DNA from 4 places in the Agrobacterium sp. 16-172Ci genome. Region 3 is predicted to be linked to each of the others. Evidence: predicted binding sites of a transcription regulator. Region 3 holds the regulator's gene; each other region holds the start of a gene.
The links. Region 3 encodes LexA, which represses DNA repair genes until DNA is damaged. Its sites were predicted from a motif close to TGTTCNNNNTGTGTTCNG; they were not measured.

Region 1 (6,054 bases), 110 kb from region 3:
ACCGGGCGCGGAGCGCAGCGCAGCGGCGATTTCCGGCGAGATGCGGTATTTCTCCGTCAGCTCCACCTCGATCTCACGGCTGCCCTCATCCTTGATGACGATGAAATAGACCGAGCCATCGCCTTTCGTGTTGAGGTGGCGGGCCACCGTTTTCAGCGGGCCGGAATCGCGCACATAAACACGCAACGCCTTCTGCATCTGCACGGATTTCTCTTCCAGTGACTGCGCCGTCTGGATACGCAGGCCGATACCTTCCGGGCGCTCTTCCGCCTGCACGGTGATGACCAGCGATTTACCGACCTCGAGCAGATCGCGGAACTGGCCGAGCCCTTCGGAAAACAGCACCGCCTCATATTGGCCCGATGCGTCCGAGAAGGTGACGATGCCCATCTTGTTGCCAGTGCGGGTCTTGCGCTCCTGCTTGCCGGTCACGGTGCCGGCCAGACGCCCGGCGGTCGCGCCCTGTTTCACCGCGGCGGAAAAATCCGCGAAATTCTGCACCCGCAGCTTTTCCAGCACGGGGCGGTAGGTATCGAGCGGATGGGCGGTCAGGTAAAAACCGAGCACCTGATATTCGCGCAGCAGCTTTTCGGAGGCGAGCCAGGGCTGGAAGGCGGGAAGGATGAGCTTTTCCGGGCCGCTTCCACCACCAGAGCCAAACATGTCCGACTGGCCGATGGTGCGGTTGTTCTGCGCCATCTGCGCATAACCGATGATGCGGTCCAGCCCGCCGATCAGCTCGGCGCGGTCGCGGCCGAAACAATCGAAAGCGCCGGCATTGATCAGGCTTTCCAGCACACGCCGGTTGATCTGCTTGGGATCGATGCGCAGGCAGAAATCCTCAAGGCTCGTGAACGGCTTGCCGTCGCGTACCTGGACGATGTGCTCCACTGCCCCCTCGCCTACGCCCTTGATGGCGGCGAGCGAATAATAGATGCGGTTTTCACCTGTCTCGAATTGCCGGAACGACGTCTGCACCGACGGTGCCACGACCTCTATGCCAAGGCGGCCGGCATCCTGGCGGAAATCGTTGAGCTTTTCCGTGTTCGCCATATCGAGCGTCATCGAGGCCGCCAGGAACTCCACCGGATAATGCGCCTTCATATAGGCGGTCTGGTAGGACACGATGGCGTAGGCCGCAGCGTGGCTCTTGTTGAAGCCGTAATTGGCGAATTTCGCGAGAAGGTCGAAGATGGTGTTGGCCTGCGGCTTCGAGACGCCGTTCTTGATGGCGCCATCCACGAAACGTTCGCGCTGCTTGTCCATCTCCTCCTTGATCTTCTTGCCCATGGCGCGGCGCAGAAGATCGGCTTCGCCGAGCGAATAACCGGAGAGAACCTGGGCGATCTGCATCACCTGTTCCTGATAGACGATAACGCCCTGCGTTTCCTTGAGCAGATGGTCGATGGTGGGGTGGATGGACTCCAGCTCCTCCTCGCCATGTTTGCGGGCATTATAGACCGGGATGTTTTCCATCGGTCCCGGGCGATAAAGCGCCACCAGCGCGATGATGTCCTCGATGCAGTCCGGCCGCATGCCGATAAGCGCCTTGCGCATGCCGGCACTTTCCACCTGGAACACGCCGATGGTTTCGCCGCGCGAGAGCATCTCGTAGGTTTTGGCATCATCCAGCGGGATCGCCGCGAGATCGACCTTGATGCCGCGCTTGGCAACAAAATCGACGGCCACCTTCAGCACCGTCAGCGTCTTCAGGCCGAGGAAGTCGAATTTGACGAGACCGGCGCTTTCCACCCATTTCATGTTGAACTGGGTGACCGGCATATCCGAGCGCGGATCGCGATACATCGGCACCAGCTTCGACAGCGGGCGGTCACCGATGACGATACCGGCGGCGTGGGTGGAGGCGTGGCGGTAAAGCCCTTCGATCTTCTGGGCGATATCCAGAAGGCGGGCGACGACCGGCTCCTTGTCCGCCTCTTCCTGCAGGCGCGGCTCTTCCTCGATCGCTTTCGACAGGGGTGTCGGGTTGGCCGGGTTGTTGGGCACCAGCTTGCAGATCTTGTCCACCTGCCCATAGGGCATTTCAAGCACGCGGCCGACGTCGCGCAAGGCCGCGCGCGCCTGCAGCGAACCGAAGGTGATGATCTGCGCCACCTGCTCGCGGCCATATTTGGCCTGCACGTAACGGATCACCTCTTCGCGACGGTCCTGACAGAAGTCGATATCGAAGTCGGGCATCGAAACGCGTTCGGGATTGAGGAAGCGTTCAAACAGCAGCGAGAAGCGCAGAGGATCGACATCGGTAATCGTGAGCGCATAAGCGACAAGCGAGCCCGCACCCGAACCGCGGCCCGGCCCGACCGGAATATCGTGCTGCTTGGCCCATTTTATGAAGTCGGCAACGATCAGGAAGTAACCGGGGAACTTCATGCGCGAGATGACGCCGAGTTCGAAATCCAGCCTGTCGCGATAGTCCTGCTCCGTATAGCCGGCCGCCATGCCGAGCGCCGCCAGGCGCTGATCCAGCCCCTCCACCGCCTGACGGCGAAGCTCTTCGGCTTCGGCATGTTCCGCCGCCTCCGGGTCGTCGCTGGCGCCGGTGAAACGCGGCAGGATCGGCCCGCGCTTCTTCAGCACATAGGAGCAGCGCAGCGCGATCTCGACGGTGTTTTCCAGCGCCTCGGGAAGATCGGCAAACAGCGCCGCCATTTCCGCTCGACTTTTGAGGTAATGATCGGGCGTGAGCCGGAACCGGCTGTCATCGGAGACGATGGCGTTATGCGCCACTGCCATCAGCGCATCATGCGCCTCATAGTCGGCCTTGGAAGGGAAAAACGCCTCGTTGGTGGCAACCAGCGGAATATCATGGTCATAAGCAAGGCCGATCATGCGCCGCTCATGGGAACGGTCATAACCGGACTGGCGCTGCAATTCGATATAAAGCCGGTCACCGAAGAGCGACTTTAGCGTCAGCAGCCGTTCCTTCGCCTGGGCAGCGTGACCTTCCTTCAAGGCCATATCCACCGGACCGCCGGACGCGCCGGTCAGCGCGATCAGGCCGGCATTGGAAGCTTCCTCCAGCCATGCACGGGTAATATGCACCGAATGGCCGCTGCCCTCGCCTTCCAGATAGGCACGGCTGACGATATCCACCAGCCGCTCGTAACCTTCGGCATTGGCGGCAAGGAGCACTATGGCGGGAAGTTTCTGAAGGTGGCTGTTATGGTTGCGGCGATCCTCCGCCGCATCCTGCATGTCGATAGACAGCTGGCAGCCGATGATGGGCTGCAAACCTTCATCGCGCGCCTTTTCGGAAAATTCGAGCGCGACAAAGAGGTTGTTTGTATCGGTAATGGCAATGGCCGGCTGACCGTCGGCCACGGCCTTGGACATGATTTTCTTGAGGGGCAAGGCCCCCTCAAGCAGGGAATAGGCGGAATGAACCCGCAAATGGACGAAACCGGGAGTTTTTAGCGTCTCGCCAGAGGTCTCTCCACGCACAACCGCATCGCCCATATCATCATCCTGTCATTCTGAATCGAGGGGGCGATTTTCCGATTTCCGGCGCTCAAAGTCCACCGCTTTGCGGCGTCCATACAGGTTTCTGCGCCGGCGTGCCCTTCACAGGGCGGTGAGGATCACCGAAAAGCTGGCTACGAAGACAGCGATGGAGGCGAAAGCGGCAACGTCACGGATGAAATCAGTCATTGGTCTCTCCTTACTCGTTATGTTCCAACTTTGTTCTCATTTTGTTCGATTGTCAACAGGGTTTTGCTGATATTCCCCTTGCTAATGCCGCAGAATCGCCTTCGGTTCCCGCATGGGAACAGCAAGCCACTGACTCCAAAACGAAAAAACCCGGAGGTAAAAACACCCCCGGGGTTCGGAAAAACTCAAATGAGAAGAACCGGCGTTCTCTGGAGAGCACCGGACGGATCGACTTACCAGCTCAGAAATCGACGATCTTGCCGTCGGTCAGCGTCACACGCCGGTCCATGCGGGCGGCGAGTTCATGATTGTGGGTGGCGATCAGCGCCGCGAGGCCGGATTGGCGTACCAGCGCCTCCAGCGCGTCGAAAACATAATGCGCTGTTTCCGGATCGAGATTGCCGGTTGGCTCGTCGGCGAGCAACAAAAGCGGTGCGTTGGCGACGGCGCGGGCGATGGCGACACGCTGCTGTTCACCGCCGGAGAGTTCCGCCGGGCGGTGCTCACCGCGATGCCCCACCCGCATATAGTCGAGCAGCGCACTGGCGCGCTTGTGGGCTTCGGCCTGTGTCAGACCGGCGATGAGCTGCGGCATCATCACATTTTCCACCGCCGAGAATTCCGGCAGGAGATGATGGAACTGGTAGACAAAACCGATATCGCTGCGACGGATCGCGGTTCGCGTTTCATCCGGCAGGTCATTGCAGGGTGCGCCGTTGATATAGACCTCGCCGGCATCTGGATGTTCGAGAAGTCCCGCCAGATGCAGCAGCGTGGATTTGCCGGTTCCCGAAGGGGCGACCAGCGCCACCATCTCGCCGCTCTTCAATTCGAAATCAGCCTTGCGCAGAATGGAAAGCGACGTCTCGCCCTGACCATAGGTTCTCTCGACGCCAGTAAGCCGCAGCACTGTTTTTTTTGCCATATTGCGAAGCGGTCCTTATTCGTAACGCAGGGCCTGCACCGGATCGAGCTTGGAAGCCCGCCATGCTGGAAAGATCGTTGCCAGGAAAGAGAGCGTCAGTGCCATGATGACAACGGAAATGGTCTCGCTGATATCCATTTCGGCCGGAAGCTGGCTCAGGAAATAAAGCTGCGGGTCAAACAGCACCGTACCGGATATCCACGAGAAGAACTGCCGGATGGATTCCACATTGAGGCAGACGATGACGCCGAGCGCCACACCGGCAAAGGTGCCGACCATGCCGATGGCCGCCCCGGTCATGAAGAAGATGCGCATCACGGAGCCGGAGCTTGCGCCCATGGTGCGCAGAATGGCGATATCGCTGCCCTTGTCCTTCACCAGCATGATGAGGCCGGAAATGATGTTCAGCGCCGCCACCAGAACGATGAGAGTGAGGATCATGAACATCACGTTTCTTTCCACCTGCAGGGCGGAAAAGAAGGTCTGGTTCCGCTGTCTCCAGTCGGTGATATAAATCTGCCGTTCGGCGGCCTGTTCGACCAGCGGGCGGATTCCGTCGACATCGTCGGGGCGGCTGACATAGAGCTCGATGGATTGCACGAGGCCTTCGGCATTGAAATAAAGCTGGGCTTCGGACAGGGGCATATAGATCATCGAGGCGTCATATTCCGACATGCCGATCTCGAAGACGCCGGATATCTTGTAGGATTTGACGCGCGGATTGACGCCCATCGGCGTCACGTCGCCTTCCGGGGAAATGAGGGTAATATCGTCGCCGGCCGTTACGCCGAGCTGGGCGGCAAGCCTTGAACCGACGAGAACACCATCTCCAGCCATGAAGCCGACCAGATCGCCAGTCTTGATGTTGGTGGCGACTTCCTTGACCTTGTCGATATCTTCCTGGCGAACCCCGCGCACCAGAGCGCCGGAGCCCGCCCCGCCGCGGCCGGAGGCGAGCGTCTGGCCCTCCACCAGCGGCAGGGCCATGGTGACGCCGGGAACGGCGGCAAACTTCTTCGCCAGCTCATCATAATTATTGAAGGGCTGGTCGATAGGCTGCACGATCATATGGCCGTTGATGCCGAGAATGCGCGAAATGAGCTCGGTGCGGAACCCGTTCATCACCGCCATGACGATGATAAGCGTCGCCACGCCCAGCATGATGCCGACGAAGGAAAAACCGGCGATGACGGAAATGAACGCTTCCTTGCGCCGCGACCGCAGATAACGCCAGGCCACCATACGTTCAAAAGCGGAAAACGGCCGGGCGGTTTTTGCCCCGGCGGAAACAGCCGCACCCTTGTCAGCCTCGGCTTGTGCCATGTCGTCTCCCTGATCTCAAACTACAAGGCCGGTCTTTTCCGAAAACCGGCCCATATTTCTGCGACATCTGCGTTACGAAACCGGAGCGGACTTCGGGTGAAGCCGCTCCGTCTTCGGCTCGCTCTTATCCGAGCACC
Region 2 (6,054 bases), on a different contig from region 3:
TATACCGGCTATCCCATGGTGCGGCACGCGCGGGAACTGGTGGAGGCCGGTGAACTCGGCAATATCCGTCTGGTGCAGATGGAATATCCGCAGGACTGGCTGACGGAAGCAGTGGAGCAGACCGGCGCGAAACAGGCCGTCTGGCGCACCGATCCGGCGCAATCGGGCGTCGGCGGCTCCACCGGCGATATCGGCACCCATGCCTATAATCTCGGTTGCTTCATTTCCGGTCTGGAAGCGGATGAGCTGGCGGCAGATGTGCACACCTTTGTCGAAGGCCGACGGCTGGACGACAATGCGCATGTGATGCTGCGCTTCAAGCAAAAGGGCGGCAAGCAGGCGGCCAAGGGGCTGCTCTGGTGCAGCCAGGTTGCGGTCGGTCACGAAAACGGGCTGAAGGTTCGTGTTTATGGCGACGAGGCCGGTATCGAGTGGACGCAGGCGGACCCGAACTATCTCTGGTTCACGAGGCTTGGCGAACCCAAGCAGTTGATCACCCGCGGCGGCGCCGGGGCAGGGGCTGCCGCAGCGCGCGTCACCCGAATTCCGTCCGGCCACCCGGAAGGTTATCTCGAAGCGTTCGCCACCATCTATACCGAGGCGGCGCATGCCATCGAAGCCCGCCGCAGCGGCTCGGCGCTCGACAAGGCGGTGATTTACCCGACCGTGGACGACGGGGTTAAAGGTGTCGCTTTCGTCACGGCCTGCATCGAGTCCGGCAAGAAGAATGGCGGCTGGGTGAAGCTGTAAGATTGTGCGCGGGGGCGCGCGGCACGGTTTCTTCTCCCCGCCGGGGAGAAGGTGGCCCGAAGGGTCGGATGAGGGGGCAACGTTGCCGAATATCTCGACCCTTGCCCCCTCATCCCGCTGCCGCGGACTTCTCCCCGGCGGGGAGAAGAAACAAGTGGCATGCGCTCGCTCCTTCGTGGACTAGGGTGCAAGACTTATTGATAATATTGATAAGCGCTAGACGATGTCGTCTGCACCCTATCCGTTATGGGGCAACCGTCCTGAAGCTTGGTCCAGGACGAAACGTTGAGCTTCATCTCGCAGCGCGCGAGATAAGAGCCGCCATCGACCTTCAGGCAGGATGTCTGGCCGAGCTGGAACATGACGCCGCGATTTCGGCATTTGCAATTGTGGGCATCCGCCAAAGTCGGAATAAGGGCCATGACCAGGCCAAGTATGAGCACTCCAGGACGCATGGCTGAGGCTCCAAAGGATATCCCGCCAGATTACTCCTGTCGGAGGGCATAGTCAAAACGTCTTCCCTCCGCGATCCACGCGCGGGAAAGCCCGTAATCGTTGCGAACTTCTCCGCTATCACCCGATCAAAATCGCGCGGATATCATTCACATTCGTCAGCGTCGGCCCCGTCACGACAAGGTCTCCTGCTGCCCTGAAAGCGGTGTAGCTGTCGTGGCTCACGAGCGATTGGCGCGGATCGACACCGGCTTCGCGCATGCGGGCAAGCGTGTCCGGTGTCACCGCCGCACCTGCCGCATCCTCCACGCCGTCTATGCCGTCGCTATCGCCGGCAATGGCCCAGATGCCGTCCGCACCCTTCAGCGTCAGCGCAAGGCTCAGCAGGAATTCCGTATTGCGGCCGCCCTTGCCGGCCGGTCCCTTGCCGATTGTCACTGTGGTTTCGCCGCCGGAAAGCAGCACGGCCGGGCCTTTCACCGGCAGGCCCTTACGGCTGGCGGAAAGCGCGATGCCGGCCATGACAGCGCCGACATCTTTTGATTCACCCTCCAGCGAATCTCCGAGGATGAGCGGCGTAAGCCCGAGTTTCACCGCCTCATCCGCCGCCGCCTGCAGGGCGAGCGAAGGGGCGGCGATGAGCCGGATATCCTCCTCGATATCGCCCGCCTTGGGGGTTTCCTCGCCTTTTTCCAGCACCTTGCGCACGTTTTCGGGAAGATCGAGCGCATAACGGGAGACGATTTCCCGCACGCTTTCAATATCGCTCGGATCGGCAACCGTCGGGCCGGAAGCGATTTCGGAGGGATCGTCTCCCGGTACATCGGAAATCAGCAGCGAAACGACCCTGGCCGGTTTGGCAGCCAGCGCCAGCCGCCCGCCCTTGATGCGGGAGAGATGTTTGCGCACGGCGTTCATTTCGGAAATCGTCGCGCCGCTGGCCAAAAGGGCACGATTGACGGCCATCTTGTCGGCAAGGGTCATGCCTTCTGCCGGTGCCACCATCAGCGCCGAACCGCCGCCGGAAATCAGCGCGATGACCATGTCGTCCGCCGTCAAGCCTTCAACGGCTGCGAGAATGCGTTTTGCCGCTTCCGCGCTTTTATCGTCCGGCACGGGATGGGAAGCCTCGATGATCTCGATGCGCGCAGTCGGGACGGCATGGCCGTAACGCGTCACCACCACACCGGAAAGATCGACATGCGGCCATGCCGCTTCGAGCGCGGCAGCCATGGCGGCCGAAGCCTTGCCGGCGCCCACCACCACGCAGCGGCCTTTGGGCGGGGAGGGAAGGTGGTGTTGCAGCACCTTTGCCGGATCGGCGCTTGCCACTGCCGCCATGAAAATCCGGTTGAGGGCGTCTTTTGCGCTGTGATCGTTCCATGCGCTCATCGGTTCATGCTCCGATCCAAAGGAAGCCGAGCGCGAACAATGCCGGCAATGCCTGAATGAACAGGATCTTCATATTGGCGGTGATGGCGCCGAAAATACCGGCCACCAGAACGCAGGTCAGGAAGAAAACCTTGAAGCTCAGCCCTTCATCGCCCTGCATCAGCCCATAGATCAGCCCCGCTGCGAGAAAACCGTTATACAGTCCCTGATTGGCGGCCAGTACTTTCGTCTGCCGGGCAAAATCCGCCGAAAGACCGAAGGCCTTTCGGCCAGCTGGTTTTTCCCACAGCAGCATTTCCAGAATGACGATGTAAATATGGATGGCCGCAACCACGGCAATCAGAATGCTGGCGATCATCGGCGGTTTCCTCCAAACCATGATGTCCGTTGCCGGCGGCTGTCAGGGTAAAACAGGCGGCGAGCGGACAATTCCGTTTTAACGGCAGGGCAGAGGGCCGCAAGGCCAGAATCCTCTCTTCCCGTGCAAACTGTTGAAGACCGGCAGCCTATTGCTTGACTCTTTGCTGAAATAGGAACAAAACAGGAACAATAAAGATGAATAACCGGAATTGAAACCTGTCATGCCATGCAAAAGCGCGCGGATCAGTTGCTCGTTGTCGAAGAGCTGCGTGAAAGGCTGGAAAGGATCGGTAACGGCGCTCCGCGCCTGCACGAGACCTTGCCTTTCGGCGTGGATGCCATCGACCATCGCCTGCCGGGAGGCGGGCTGAAGCTCGGTTGCCTGCATGAGGTGAGCGGCGGCGGCAATGGCGCTGCCGATGGCGCGGCGGCCGCCCTTTTTGCGGCCGGTGTGGCGGCACGGCTTTCCGGCAAGGTTTTATGGTGTGTCACCCGCCGGGATCTGTTCATGCCGGGGCTGACGCAGGCCGGCCTGTCGCAGAACCGGGTCATCATCGTTGAATGCCGCGATGAGAAAGGTGTGCTCGACTGTTTCGAGGAGGGCTTACGCTGCAACGGTTTCGGCGCGGTGATGGGCGAGCTGGCGAAGTTGCCGATGAATGCCTCGCGGCGGCTGCAACTGGCGGCGGAAACCTCCGGTGTTACCGGTATCGCCATTCGTCGCTTCCGGCGTGCGGCCGATGCGGCGCTGTTCGGCGAGCCGACGGCAGCGATGACCCGCTGGCGCATCTCCGTCCGACCCTCATCCCCCTTGCCGGTACCGGGGGTGGGCAGGCCGCGCTGGTTTCTGGAACTTTTGCGATGTCGCGGCGGCGAAAGTGCCGAATTTGAAGTGGAAGCCTGTGATGCAAAGGGTCGTCTCGCTCTACCTGCCGACATGGCCGACGGATCGTTTCCGGCGTCTTTCGGGCAAGGACGCGCCGCCGGTTGAAAAGCCGCTGGTCATGATTGGCCGCCAGGGCAGCCGCCGGCTGGTGCTGGCGCTCGACAAGGCGGCAAAGGCGGCGGGCATCCGGCCGGGCACGCCGGTCAGCAAGGCGCAGGCGCTGGTGCCGGGCCTTATCGTGGAAGATCTGGATGCGGATGGAGATTCCCGCGCCCTGCAACAGCTGGCTTTTCATTTCCTGCGCATCTATGCCCCCATCGTCGCCGCCGACCCGCCGGACGGGCTGGTGCTGGACACGGCGGGGGCGGACCATCTGCACGGCAATGAGGCGCTGATGCTGAGCGGCATGGTCAACCGCCTGCATGCCGCCGGCTTTAGCGCCCGCGCCGCCATTGCCGATAGCTGGGGAGCGGCCCATGCGCTGGCGCGTTTTGGCCGTGAGGCGATCAGCATCGTGCCGCCGGGCGGGCAGCGTGTGGCGGTCAGCGGCTTGCCACTTGCCGCGTTGAGGCTGGAAGAGCGGATCGTTTCCGAGTTGAAGGTGCTCGGTTTCCGCAGCATCGGCGAGCTGGCCGAAGCACCGCGTGCGCCGCTCACCCTGCGTTTCGGCCCCGAACTCGTGCGCCGTCTTTCCCAGGCTTTGGGGGAGATCGGTGAACCCATCGAACCGGTGCGCGTGGCCGAGCTGGTGGAGGTGCGGTGCGCCTTTCCCGAACCCATTGCAGCGGCGGAGACGATTGCCCGTTATACGCAAAAACTGGTTCCGGAGCTTTGTGTCGCGCTGGAAAAGCGCGGCCTCGGCGCCCGCCGTGTCGATCTGGTGCTGCACCGGGTCGATAGCGGCCTGCAGGCGGTGCGGGCCGGCACCTCCAGACCGGTGCGCGATGTCAAACAGCTTGTCCGGCTTTTGACCGACCGGATCGACACCATCGATCCCGGTTTCGGCATCGAGATGATGGTGCTGACCGCCACCCATGCCGAGCCGCTTGTCGCCGCGCAGGCCCGATCCTCGCTTCTGGAGGAAGGCCGTGCGGACATCGCCGATACGGTTGATGTCATTCTCAATCGCGGCCACCGGGTCTATCGTTATGCGGCGGTGGCGAGCGATGTGCCGGAGCGCTCCGTTGCCCGGGTTGCGGCGCTGGCACCTGAGGATAGGCTCGGCTGGCCCGGCCACTGGCCGCGCCCGGTCAGGCTTTTTGCAAGGCCGGAACCCATCGAAACGCTGGCGCTGCTGCCGGACCATCCCCCCCGTTATTTCCTCTGGAAAGGCGTGCGCCACAATGTGCGGCGCGCCGACGGGCCGGAGCGGGTGTTCGGCGAATGGTGGAAACGCGACCGGGAAAAGGCCGCCGTGCGCGATTATTTCACGGTGGAAAATGAAAGCGGCGAGCGCTTCTGGATTTTTCGCTCCGGTGACGGCGAACATGCCGAGACCGGCTCGCAGGGCTGGTTCATTCACGGGGTCTTCGCATGAGCGCGCCGCGTTATGCCGAACTTCAGGTGACCACGCATTTTTCCTTCCTGCGCGGTGCAAGCTCCTGCGACGAACTGTTTGAACAGGCCAAAAATCTGGGCATCGAGGCGCTCGGCATTGTCGATCGCAACAGTCTTGCGGGCATTCCCCGCGCTTACGAGGCGGCGAACAAGCTTGGCATCCGCCTCGTCATCGGCTGTCGTCTCGATCTGGATGACGATATCTCCGTGCTTGCCTATCCCATGGATCGCGCGGCCTACGGCCGGCTTTGCCGGCTGCTTTCCGTCGGCAAGAAAAGAGGCGGCAAGGGCAAGTGCCGGCTGGCATGGGACGATCTCGTCACCTATGGCGAAGGCCTGATCGTCGTGTTGCTCGCTGATCTCGCTGATGATCTCTGCGCGCTTCGCCTGCGGCGGCTCAAAACCGCCTTTGCCGACCGGGCCTATATGGCGCTTAGCCTTAGAAGACGCCCCAACGACCAGATGCGGCTTTTCGAACTGTCAGCTATGGCCGAAGCGGCTGGTGTGCCGACTGTTGTCACCAATGACGTGCTCTTTCATGTGCCAGAGCGGCGCATGCTGCAGGATGTCGTCACCTGCATAAGGCACAATTGCACCATCGACGAGGCTGGTTTCCGCCGCGAGCGCCACGCCGACCGTTACATGAAACCGCCGGA
Region 3 (6,054 bases):
GGCTGCGAAGGAGGCAGGCGCGCTTCAGCGCAAACTCTCGGCGGAAAAGGCAAGCGCGTCACTGGCCGCCTTCAGGGCCAATGCCGCCATCGAGGTGGTGGAAGACCTCGACCACGCGGCCTTCGCGAAAGCGACCGCGCAGGTGCTGGAGACATGGAAGCAGAAGCCCTTCGGCGATTTCGTCGCCGCGCTGGAAAAGGCTGCCAAGGGCTGACGAGCAGGATGCCGGGCCGGCGCATGCCGCCAGGCCTCGCCTTCATGTCCACCGACAGGATCGGCGGGAGCCTCGCTCACGCCGACATTCATACGGTTTCAGTTTTCAGGAGATGCGCCAATGCTCGAAGGAGCCTTGTCCGCCGCCAATCGCGTTGACAGTTTCATCGCCACCCTCTGCCGCATCATCATCGTGGCAACCGGCATTCTGCTCACGGTCATCATGACCGCAAACGTCATCGTCCGCTATCTATCGACATCCGGCGGGCTGGATTTTGCGGAAGAACTGCCAACCATGCTGTTTCCATGGTTCATCGTCGCTGGCATTACCCTTGCCGCGCAGAGCGGCGCGCATATGGCGGTTGAATGGATCTATGACAAGTTCGACGAACGCGGCAAGGTGGGCGTTCTGCTGTTCGCCAATCTCGTGACGGTCGCAAGTTTCGTCATTCTCGCGCAGCAGGCGCTTGTCGTCGCCGAGATCGCTGGCGCGGAAATCAGCCCTGTGCTGCAATTGCCCAATAGCATCGGATATTATTCCATCGCCTTCGGCGCGGCACTGGTCTCGGTCACGACCGCAACCGCGAGCCTGCGCATTCTCTCCAGCGGCTGGCATGCCCGCCCGCACGGTGCAACCGAGGAGATGCCGCTATGACCATCGTGATGATCATTGCATTTTGTATTCTAATGATGATTGCGGTTCCGGTCGGTTATGCGCTGATCATCTCTGCCGGCGTCGCCGTGCTGTGGAACGGTTATGTGCCGCTTTTGATCGTGGCGCAGCAGGTGTACGACCAGACGCAGTCTTTCCCGATGCTGGCGCTGCCGTTCTTCATGCTCGCGGGCACGCTGATGCTCGGCGGCAAACTCGGAACCCAGCTTCTGGAACTCGCCTCCAAGGCCATGCAGCGCTGGCGCGGCGGCCCGCTTTCCACCACCGTCATTTCGTCGGTCGTGTTCGGCGGCGTGTCCGGCTCCGCGGTCGCCAATGCGAGCGCACTCGGTTCGGTGCTCATTCCATGGCAAAAGCGCCAAGGCTACCCCGCTCCCCTCTGTGCGGCCAACAATGCCACCTCAGCGGTCATCGACGTGCTCATTCCGCCGTCGATCCCGATGATCCTCTATTCATTGGTCAGCGGCGTCAGCATCGCCAATCTGTTCATCGCCGGCATTCTGCCGGGCCTGCTCATGGCCGCCGGTTTCATCTTCGTCTGCTGGGCCATTGCCGTGCGGCGCGGTTATGCGGTGCGTGACGAAAGCATCCGCAAGCGCGATCTGGCGCTACTTGCATTCCGCAGCCTGCCGGCGATCCTCCTGCCGATCCTGATCATCCTCGGCCTCCGCTTCGGCTTTGCAACGCCAACCGAAGTGGCCGTTCTTTCCGTCGTCTATTCGCTCGTGCTCAGCATCTTCTTTTATCGCGATCTGACGTGGAAGCGTTTCTGCGACAATTTCGTCGAAGCTGGTTCCGCAACCGGCGTCGTCATGCTGGTCATCATGGGCAGTGCGGCGGTGGGCTGGGTGCTGACCTTCGATCAGGCGCCCCAGCATTTCGCCACCTGGGTGGCCGAGAATATCTCCAACCCGATCCTGATCATTCTCATGATGAACATCCTGATGCTGATCATCGGCATGCCGCTCGATCTGCCGCCGTCGATCCTGCTGCTCGGACCGATCTTCGTGCCGCTCGCCGATATGATCGGGCTCGACCGGGTGCAGCTCGGCATGATGATGGTCATCAATCTCGGTATCGGGCTCTATACGCCACCGATCGGCACCACACTCTTCATCTCGTCCTCCATAGCCAGAGCGCCGCTCGGCGCGACGACGAAGGAATTGTGGCCGTTCTTCACCATGGCGATGCTGCTCCTCATCGCGGTCAGCTTCATTCCTGCGCTCACGATCTACTGATATAAGAGCCGTAGCAAACGGCAGCCAGAAACCACCGGCCGGGTCTCTCCGATCGGTGGTTTCTGGTATTCAAGATGCGGCACACATCGTTAGATCTGCTTTGTTGATAGTTTCGACGATCAAATCACGATCTGCGATGCACCCTTCACGAAGTTTTAGGGGATTGCGGAACACATATGGAACATATAGTGTTCGTTCTGTATTTGTTTCGCGACTTCAACGACGATTCTCAAGGGTGTTTTCCTCATGCTCACGCGCAAACAGCAGGAATTGCTTCTCTTCATTCATGAAAGAATGAAAGAGTCCGGCGTGCCGCCCTCCTTCGATGAAATGAAGGACGCACTCGATCTTGCATCCAAATCCGGCATCCACCGGCTGATCACGGCACTCGAGGAGCGCGGCTTTATTCGCCGGCTACCTAACAGGGCGCGGGCGCTGGAAGTCATCAAGCTACCGGAGGCCTATGCGCCGGGTGCAAGGCCGCAGCGCGGCTTCTCGCCGAGCGTCATCGAAGGCAGCCTCGGCAAACCGAAGACGCCGGAGCCGGCCCCTGCCCCCAAGGCGCCCACTAATGATTTCGCCGGCGCCGCCACCGTGCCGGTCATGGGCCGCATCGCCGCCGGTGTGCCGATTTCCGCCATCCAGAACAACACCCATGATGTGGCCGTGCCGGTCGACATGCTCGGCTCGGGCGAACATTACGCTCTTGAGGTCAAGGGCGACTCGATGATCGAAGCCGGCATTTTTGATGGCGATACCGTCATCATCCGCAACGGCAACACGGCCAATCCGGGCGACATCGTCGTGGCACTGGTGGATGATGAAGAAGCGACCCTCAAGCGTTTCCGCCGCAAGGGAGCGTCCATCGCTCTGGAAGCCGCCAACCCCGCCTATGAGACCCGCATCTTCGGACCGGACCGGGTGAAAATCCAGGGCAAGCTCGTGGGGCTGATCCGCCGTTATCATTAATTGGCAGCCCGCCTTTTTTCGCCAGGGGCGTCATCGAGAAGAGGACGCTCCCTTTGAGGCATCTTGGCTTGTTCCCTGGAACAATTCGGCCCTGCGCAAGTAAAGAGAGGGTGTGTTTCGCCCTCATCTCCGGGCGGTGACGTGGATATGCCTCCTTCTCCCTTCCCTCACCTTCCCATTCATCAACGCGGCTTATGGGAGCCATGGATTATTTGCAATATTCCAAAGGCCATCCGCCGGTATAGAAATGCGCGTCATATCGGGGAAACATGTCATGTACGATCTTTATATCGCCAACAAGAATTACTCCTCATGGTCGCTACGGCCCTGGGTGTTGATGCGCACGCTCGGCATCGCCTTCGATGAAAAACTCGTTCCGTTCGGAGAAGGCGTTTCCTTCTCCACCTTCTCGCCGACCGGCAAGGTGCCCTGCCTTGTCGATGAGGGCGTGACGGTTTGGGAATCGCTGTCGATCGCCGAATATCTGGCGGAAAGACACCAGGGCGTCTGGGCGACCGACAAGCAGGCACGGGCCTGGTCACGTTCGGCGGCGAGCGAAATGCATGCGGGCTTTTCCTCGCTGCGCAATCTCTACCCGATGTCGGTCGGCATTCGGGTAAAGCCGAAGGGTGGCGATACCGGGCTTGCGGCCGATATAAAGCGCATCGATACGCTGTGGAGCGAAGGCCTCGCGAAATTCGGCGGGCCTTTTCTTGCCGGCCAGAAATTCACGGCGGTCGATGCCTTCTTCTGCCCGGTGGCATTTCGTTTCCAGACTTATGGCGCGGAACTTTCGCCCGCGGCGAAAGCCTATTGCGACCGGCTGCTCGCCCTTCCCGCGATGCGCGAATGGTACGAGGCCGGACTGAAGGAAGTCTGGCGCGATGCGGCGCATGAAGAGGAAATTAGCGGGATCGGCGAATTGACCGCGGATCTGCGCATCAAGCCCTGACGGTCCATGCTGGCGGCACTTTATTGCGATGCCGCCAGCAACCGCATGATGGCATCAGGCACGTCGTGATCGAAACGGCCGCTTTTCCAGTCGTAATAGCGATGTTCGCTCCAGGGCCTGTCCATGCCGGCGATTGCGGCGCGCAGCCTGCCGACGACCGCTGCCTGCTCGTTGCCGGCGAAGTCCATTTCCAGCGAACCGATCCGTCGCAGGATATCCCGGTTCAGCAGAAGTGCACCCGAGCGGCATTGGGAGAAGGACGTTCTGCGGGAGACGATAATGATATCGGCGATATCGCAAGCCTTTCCGGCAAAGCGGCCATCTTCCAGAACGATGATCCATTCGCCGCTTCCCGCGCGCGCAACACACCATGTGCCTTTGCTGCAGGTGAAAACACCGGGCTCGGCGTCTCTCAAGGCCGCTGTCATCTGCCGTGCAACTGCACTCATCTCTTGCGGATCAAGCTTCGCCCTCGGGGCCAAAGCCACGGTTTTTGCCGTAGCCTCGCTCTTTAGAAAGACCGGCGGCACAGGCTGTTCCGGCAAAAGCAGCGCCCTTTGCCACTGGCCATAAACGAAACCCTGCGGCTGAGCCTTCGTCGTGTAGGCTTTGCCGTCTTCCAGCAATGCCACCAGCTCGCCATCCTCGTGAACAAGCAAATCGGGCGGATCGCGATAGGCCGTGGCGGATGACAGGCCGAAGGCGAGGAATAGAAGCGGCATGCCCAGAAGCGCAAGCCGGCTGCGCAGCAAAGTCAGCAGCAGAAAACCAGCCGAGGCGAGCCCCAGAAACCACCCGTGCGGCCGGCCCGTCGCAGCGCTTCCGCCCCAGGACGCCACCTCCTGCGCAACCTCGATGACGAGGGCCATGCCGTATCCCATGACCTTCAGAAATGGTGCGTCCAGCCCGAAAGGCATCAGCAGCATGGCGACAAGGCCGAAAGGCATGACGATCAGCGACATGGCGGCCAGATTGGCGAAAAGTCCATAGGTGGTGACACGCTGAAAATGCTCGACCGAATAGATCGCCGTCGAAAGACCACCGATCAGCGACGTCGTGATGACACCGCCGATAATGGCGCCCGCCGTTTGCGCCACCGTCATCCATGCCGGTTTGCGTCCGATGAACAGACGCTCGCGATCGATACGCCAGCGGCTCCAGGCGGCATAGGAGGCGACGAGCGCGATGGTCGCGGCAAAAGACATCTGAAAGCTCGGACCCATGATTTCCGAGGGCGAAAAAGCGAGAATGACCAAAGCGGAAAGCGCGACATTCCTGAGGCTGAGCGAGGGTTGATCGAACAGCACAGCGATCAGCATCACCGACATCATCAGCCAGGCGCGTTCGGCGGAGACGGCGAAACCTGAAATCAGGTAATAGGCGAGCGTCATCAAGAGCGCGGCGAAAGCCGAAATCTTCTTCACGGGCCAGCGCTGCGCAAATGCCGGAAAAAGGCTGAAGGCAAGCCTCAGTCCTACGAAGAATATGCCCGACGCCAGCGCCATGTTGAGCCCGGATATGGCGACGATATGGGCAAGGCCTGAGAGCCGCAACGCTTCCATTGTTTCGGCGGATATGGCCTGTCTCTCATCGGTGACGATGGAGGCGGCAAAGGCGCCGGCATCGCCGCCGATGGTGTTGCGGATGCGCTCGGCAATGGCGGTGCGAAGGCCATAGAGCCGCATGTCGGCCCATTCCAGCCAGCCCGTCTTCGCGTCGATGCCGGGTGGAGTTACCGTCTGTGGCGGCTTATAGAAGAATCCGGTCGCGCCTATGCCCCTGAAATAGGAGGCGAAGGCGAAATCGTTGAGCCCAGGCAGGGCCGGGCCGGATGGCGGCGAAAGCCGCGCCTTGCCACGAATGGTCGCGCCGAGCGCGGCGGGCTCGCCTCCCCCACGTGACAGGAGCGAGACCTTCCCCGGCGGGCGTGACAATCCCGGCGCTTCCGTTGCGGTGAGTTGCACCACATATCGCCAGTCCCCGCGCGCATCCACCTCCCTTCGGGTCAC
Region 4 (6,054 bases), on a different contig from region 3:
GATGGGCCGCAGCGCGTCTTTGATCTCGGGCGTCTACGCAAAATTCTTGCGGTGCAGGACAATGCACCCGAGATCAAGTTGAAGTATGTCGCGACGGGCGGTTTTCTGCAGATGCTCAGCAGCAGGAAACTGGAGACGTTTCTGCGCTGGATCAGCGAACAGGGCCTCTATGTCCACTATTCGGTCGTTGATCCAATCTATTGGAGCATTGTCGATATTATAGATTCCATTTTGTCGGACGACGTGGCGACGCATCTCATCCCTTTCGAGCGTTCTCTAAAAAACGATCTTTTTTCAATTCTCCGATACGATTTTGAAGGGTTGATTGATCTTTTCCGGCGCTACACATTTCCCAATGTCGGTTCCGAGAGGAGGCGTGACTTCATTGATGAACTGTTGGACCTCGCCGAAGCTCGATCCGATTTGCTCGATCACTTCAATTACATGATGCTAAAGGGCGTGTTGCAGCTGGGGCGAAAGATTAAATCGCTTCCCTTCCTTGAGGCAGAAGCTCCTAATGTTCTGGTCGATAGCTTCGGTCATTTTTTTCTGGAGCGTCTTTATATCCTTAAGAACGCGTCGCACATCCTGGACGTCGAGGAGCTCGTTATCGACTACCTCAAAGATGTGACCTTCGTCGACGGCAAGACGAAGATGAACCATTTTCGGTTCGTCGTCTCCCACAGTGAACCAGGAATTCAGATCTCAGACGTCATCGTCGGCCTGCTGGGCAAATATTTCTCATTTATCTGTGCGACAGCGGACGAAGATTTGGTGGAAACTCGCCAAACGTTGAAGCCTCAACAGCTTATGAACCTTTCGCTTTTGTCTGGCATTTTGGAGCGCTCTGTCGAGGAGAATCCTGTTTTTGCCCATGCGGTCATGAGCAATCGCGATAGAGCAATATCAGAAGAATTTCGGGCACCCGCGTGACTGCAATTGGTGCGGCGGATTGGGTCGACGCTATTTTTGGTGGGCTTGGTACAAAGCTACAAATTGAAGTGGAGCTGCGGCTTCTCGAAGCCGGCATCGTTCCTGTCTGCTTTCGTCAGTGACGACAACGTAACGCCGAGCAACCGAACGGAAAGTTTGAAAGGGTAAACCGTCGTCAGCAAGTCGGCTGCGATACGGAGAACGTCGTGGCCATCGGCAAAGGGTAGGACGCTTGTCTTGCTTCGTGTTGCTTGCGTAAAATCCGAATATTTGATCTTCACGGTCACGGTTTTGGCCTCGATGCCTGACGACTTGCAATAGCCCCAAACCTTATCTGCAAGCGGCTTCAACTCGTCTCTAGCAACCCCGAGGTCATTGATGTCTTGGATGAAGGTGTCTTCTGCTCCTACCGATTTTCGGACCCGATCCGGTCGCACCTGACGCTCATCGATGCCGCGGGCGATTCCGTAGAAATAACCACCCGACTTCCCAAAGTGCTGCGACAAGAATTGCAGCGATTTCGTTTTCAGATCCGCCCCGGTTTCGATACCAAGCCGATGCATCTTCTCTGCGGTGGCCGGACCGACGCCATGAAACTTCTTGACTGCAAGTCCTTCTACAAAGGCAGGCCCGTTCTTTGGGGTGATGACGGCCTGCCCGTTGGGCTTGTTGAGATCCGAGGCCATCTTTGCGAGAAATTTATTGTAGGAGATGCCGGCGGACGCATTCAGACCAGTCACCGCTTTGATCTTCGCGCGTATCGCCAAGGCGATTTCTGTCGCGATCGGCATTTCCTTTAGATTTTCGGTCACATCAAGATAGGCCTCATCCAGTGACAAGGGTTCGACCAAAGACGTGTACTCGGCGAAAATTTCGCAAATTTGCCGGGACACTTCGCGATAGACCTCGAATCGCGGTTTCACGAAAATCAGGTCAGGGCATTTGCGGGCAGCAGTCACCGATGGCATTGCCGAATGAATGCCAAAGACGCGCGCCTCATAGCTCGCTGTGGTCAGCACGCCTCGGGCGCCTGCACCTCCGACCGCTATCGGTTTCCCACGGAGATCCGGATTGTCGCGCTGCTCCACGGATGCGTAGAACGCGTCCATATCCACGTGGATTATCTTTCTAATTTGGGCAGTGTTATTCATTTCACTATCCAGCCGTCTGTAGAGGTAGAGTAGAACAAAACAAGAACATAGCATGGTGGATGGAAACTGCAACCCTTGGAGGGGCCTGCGTCGAGGAGCGCTGCATCGCTTGCAATTCGTAAAAGTTTTGTTATCTTTTGGTGACGGAGCCGAACGCCAGGGCTGCAAGCGACCCAAAAGGCGGCACATCCTAAATAAGATCCTGAACGGCAACCATTCAGCCGGCGCAGGGTGTTCATAAAGCGCTTGCGACCACCCCTCCACGACGCCGGTGTGAAATGGATTTGTCATGTCTACCCAAAAAGATTGCGCAGATTACCTGCGCGCAGCCTACCGGAATATGACCGGCGAGAAACTTCGCTCGTCTCATGCCCACGAGCTTGTTGCAGCTTACTTCGGTTATGGCACCGCTGCGGCTCTGCAAGCTGATGTCACATTTCCCCTTTCCTCCTTGGAAGAGGCTGAAATCCTTATTCCTGACATTGATGGTATCAATCGGCGGCGTGCGGAACTGTCGAATGTTCCTGTTGAACTTCCCGACGGTAGGGCGATTGCAAAGATTATCTCGGCGTCGCTTGAGGCGGCTGGGCATTTCAGGGGAGAGATATGGGATTCGACCTACCTGAGTGATGACATCAACGATTACATCCAGCGCGACCCCATGGTCATAGAAAACGAACTCGCCGGAGAGATCGCAACGACCAACGCCTATTTCGATGAGCTCTACATCGAGGAGACGAGCGTGGAAACTCATGACGATAGCTTGATCGCAACGCTGTCGGGATCGCTCAACGGTGAGCAGGATCAGGATCGGGCGTTCCACGGCGATAAGATCAAATTCACGAGCATCATGACAATGCGTCGTGCTGCCAGCCGTGTCGGGTACTTCGAGCCGGAGTTCGAGACGGGCGGGAGAGTCGACGATTCCATGTATTACGATCCTGAATGGGCTTGAAATGATAGGGGGCCGCCTCAGGGCGGTCCCCTCTTTCATCTTCATCTAAAGTTCTGTGACTTCAGTTCGACAGCCTGTTTTCCCGAGCAGAGTGCGGAACCTTGTCACCCGGCTTCTAGGCACGCCGCGACACGGGTTTCAGTACTGTTGTTTGATTTCATCGCGAGATTATCCTTGATTTTACCCTAAAAGAAACATATCAGTGTTGATATAGTCACTTTTGGAGTAATATCATGATTACAGCTGAACAATGCCGGGCGGGGCGGGCTCTTATCGATTGGTCTCAAATCGAACTATCCGAACGTGCGCGCATCGCTAAAAAGACAATCGCAGATTTCGAGCGCGGCAATCGCGCCTACCACCCGAAAACGCCTCATGCGGTCAAGGTCGCTCTCGAATCGCATGGCGTGATCTTCATTCCGGAAAACGGGGGCGGGGTAGGGGTTCGCCTCCGTAAGGCGATGCCCCGCCTGTTTCGTCGTGATCCCGTTGACGGCCGCGAGTGGATGGCGTTTGCCTTTGACTACAAGGGACAGCGCCATACAGGCTTCGTCACCTACCGCTCGCTGGTCCGGGTCGCGTTGGATAGCCTCAGCCCGACCGAGATCTTCGATCGGGATAAGGCACGGATCCTGTTGATCGCATCTGACAAGATTGATGCCGACCAGGTCGACGAGCATGGGAGGGTGCTCGTTGACTGGGGTGATCTGTCGCCCGTCGAGTTCGATAGCGATGAAGAACGCGCACGAAACACCGAAGGCGACTGAGACGGCGAGATGCGTCAAAATAATTCGCACATGTTCAATTCTTTCGAAAAGCCTGCCGCACCTCCTCCCGCGGCAGGCTTTTTCGCTCTGAATTCAGGAGTTAGAGCAGACTGCCCGGTTCCACCGGCTCTCCGGATTTCGAGATGATCGACGATCCATACGGTTCGCGCGACGAAATGATCAGCGCGTCATCCGGTAACGGGCGGGCCAAATCCTTGGCTTCATCCCATGGCGCCCGCATCCAAATGTCGGTCTCTTCCTTCGTCAGCAACAGGACGGGCATCGCCTTCTCATGGATCGGCTTCACCAGGTCGTTGGGATCTGTGGTCAAGAACCCGTAGAGATCGTCGGTGGTCAGGCCGTCCCTGACCTTTCGGACACTCTGCCATTGCGGCACATGGAGACCGGCAAAGAACATCAGCGACTTCTCCTCATTGCAGGCGAACCAGGCATTCGGCACGTTTCCGCCAACCACCTGGCTGGCCGGATCCGGCTCGGCGAAGCTGGTAACCGGGACGAGGCATCTGTTCTCGACACCGAACCACCGCTTCCAGTGCGGAAAACTGAGCTTGCGCACATTGGTCGTGCCGCGGTCGGCCTCCATGCGGATCAGTTCCTCAAGATCGAAGGGTCTGCCCTTGGCCGCAAGCTTCTCGGCCTTGGCCTTGGCGCCTTTCTCGAGCGCGAAGCGAGGAGAGGGCAGTCCCCATCGTGCGTGGACCAGCTGCTTCTTGCCGCCAGCCGTGTTGCGGACGATCGGCCCCATCTGGTCGGGGTTCATCTGGTAGGCCGGCATCAGGTTGATCAGGCTTTCCGCATCCTGGGCCCATTTCGCGACCCAGTCCTTGTCTTCCATCCGATAAAGATTGCACATCTCACGCCATCCACTTCGCTCAGGTCGTGGAAGACAATCTAGCGGATGGCTCTGATTTCGCTAGTCGAGCTTGAAGACGTCGGCATTGTCCTGCCGTTCGCGCAAGCCCTTGTAGGAAGCGTGCCGCAATTTGCCGTCTCCGGTCCAGGCCCGAAACTCGATCTCGGCAATCAGCGTTGGCTCGACCCAGACAATGTCGGCCTTTCCGGAATAGGGCACCGGCGGCTGCTTTCGTTTCCAGCGCAGCTTGTCCAGCATCTTGCGCAGCCTGATCATCTCGGCTTCCTTGAAGCCTGTGCCGACGTTACCGACATGAACGAACACATCACCGCGGTAAGCGGCAAGCACCAGCGACGCGAAGCCGGAAGGCGACGCCGTCGATGGCTCATAGCCGACCACCATGAAGGCTTCGCTCTGGACGCATTTGATCTTCACCCAATCGCCGGTGCGGCCGGAACGATAGGGCTGATCGAGGTGCTTGCCGACAATGCCTTCCAGACCGAGGCGGCAGACGTTCTCAAGCAGGGCATTGGGTTCGGCGTCGAGTGTCTCCGACAGGCGGATGGCGCCGTCTTTGCCATCGAGCGTGTCCTCGAGAAGATGCCGCCGCGATCGGTATTCGACACCGCGCAGGTCATGACCGTCGAGATAGATCAGATCGAAGGCGTAGAAAACGGCGTCAGAGGCACGATTGCCAGCCGTCTTGCCGGAAGCACCCAAAGACTGCTGCAGCAGCCCGAAATCCGGCCGTCCTTCTTCGTCGAGAACAACAGCCTCACCGTCGATGATCATTGTCGCAGGCCCAAGCGCTCGAGCGGCCTGTTCGATTGCCGGAAACCGATGCGTCCAGTCATGACCGCCACGCGTGAGGATCCGGATGCCCGTCGGCTCGATATGGACAGCCAGTCGGTAGCCGTCCCATTTCAGCTCCCAGCTCCATTGGTCACCGATAGGCGGACGCGCTTTCAATTGTGCGAGGGCCGGCTCAACGCGGTCAGGCATGGGGTCGAACAGAAGCTGTGGCTGCGCCGGGTTGCGCTTCCGACGTGGCTTCGAGCGGATCGGGGCTTCGGTATCGCGAAGAAGCGGCTTTGATCTCGGGGGCTTCGTCATGCCGAGAGTTCAGCACAAAAACCTTAAGAATAGTGTGACGTTGCACATCTATCCCCGCTATCCACCATCGGCGCCCGACGGGAACACGGATCTGGCAAAAATCTCAACTCTGGTTACGTCCTTGAATCCCCTTCGAATCTTTGGATTTCCTAATGCTGGGATAATATTCCTCAACTCTGTGGTGCTTGACTCTTTCATGGCATAAGAACAAACAATGAACTTATAGCCCGTACGACATGATGTCGATCCTTTGAACACGAT

Region 1: a site for LexA is predicted at 3,690-3,707, ahead of dnaE (DNA polymerase III subunit alpha). Genes of this name have one in related genera too.
Region 2: a site for LexA is predicted at 3,127-3,144, ahead of ACQZ40_RS20285 (ImuA family protein). Genes of this name have one in related genera too.
Region 4: a site for LexA is predicted at 2,115-2,132, ahead of dinB (DNA polymerase IV). Genes of this name have one in related genera too.

Annotation. Positions count from the first base shown of each region.
Region 1 covers NZ_JBNWBW010000003.1:121,560-127,613, forward strand. Annotated here, with positions in the region: gene dnaE (DNA polymerase III subunit alpha) at 1-3,477, opposite strand, end outside; gene ACQZ40_RS05340 (ABC transporter ATP-binding protein) at 3,911-4,594, opposite strand; gene ACQZ40_RS05345 (lipoprotein-releasing ABC transporter permease subunit) at 4,610-5,917, opposite strand; gene proS (proline--tRNA ligase) at 6,042-6,054, opposite strand, start outside.
Region 2 covers NZ_JBNWBW010000026.1:18,405-24,458, forward strand. Annotated here, with positions in the region: gene ACQZ40_RS20265 (Gfo/Idh/MocA family protein) at 1-750, shown strand, start outside; gene ACQZ40_RS20270 (hypothetical protein) at 945-1,205, opposite strand; gene ACQZ40_RS20275 (glycerate kinase type-2 family protein) at 1,324-2,595, opposite strand; gene ACQZ40_RS20280 (DUF1304 domain-containing protein) at 2,600-2,953, opposite strand; gene ACQZ40_RS20285 (ImuA family protein) at 3,182-3,946, shown strand; gene ACQZ40_RS20290 (Y-family DNA polymerase) at 3,861-5,378, shown strand; gene ACQZ40_RS20295 (error-prone DNA polymerase) at 5,375-6,054, shown strand, end outside.
Region 3 covers NZ_JBNWBW010000003.1:11,344-17,397, forward strand. Annotated here, with positions in the region: gene ACQZ40_RS04780 (TRAP transporter substrate-binding protein) at 1-214, shown strand, start outside; gene ACQZ40_RS04785 (TRAP transporter small permease) at 335-868, shown strand; gene ACQZ40_RS04790 (TRAP transporter large permease subunit) at 865-2,124, shown strand; gene lexA (transcriptional repressor LexA) at 2,371-3,093, shown strand; gene ACQZ40_RS04800 (glutathione S-transferase family protein) at 3,368-4,045, shown strand; gene ACQZ40_RS04805 (ComEC/Rec2 family competence protein) at 4,066-6,054, opposite strand, start outside.
Region 4 covers NZ_JBNWBW010000027.1:37,338-43,391, reverse strand. Annotated here, with positions in the region: gene ACQZ40_RS20775 (DUF3800 domain-containing protein) at 1-933, shown strand, start outside; gene dinB (DNA polymerase IV) at 990-2,084, opposite strand; gene ACQZ40_RS20765 (hypothetical protein) at 2,374-3,039, shown strand; gene ACQZ40_RS20760 (helix-turn-helix domain-containing protein) at 3,273-3,806, shown strand; gene ACQZ40_RS20755 (SOS response-associated peptidase family protein) at 3,907-4,680, opposite strand; gene ligD (non-homologous end-joining DNA ligase) at 4,741-5,793, opposite strand.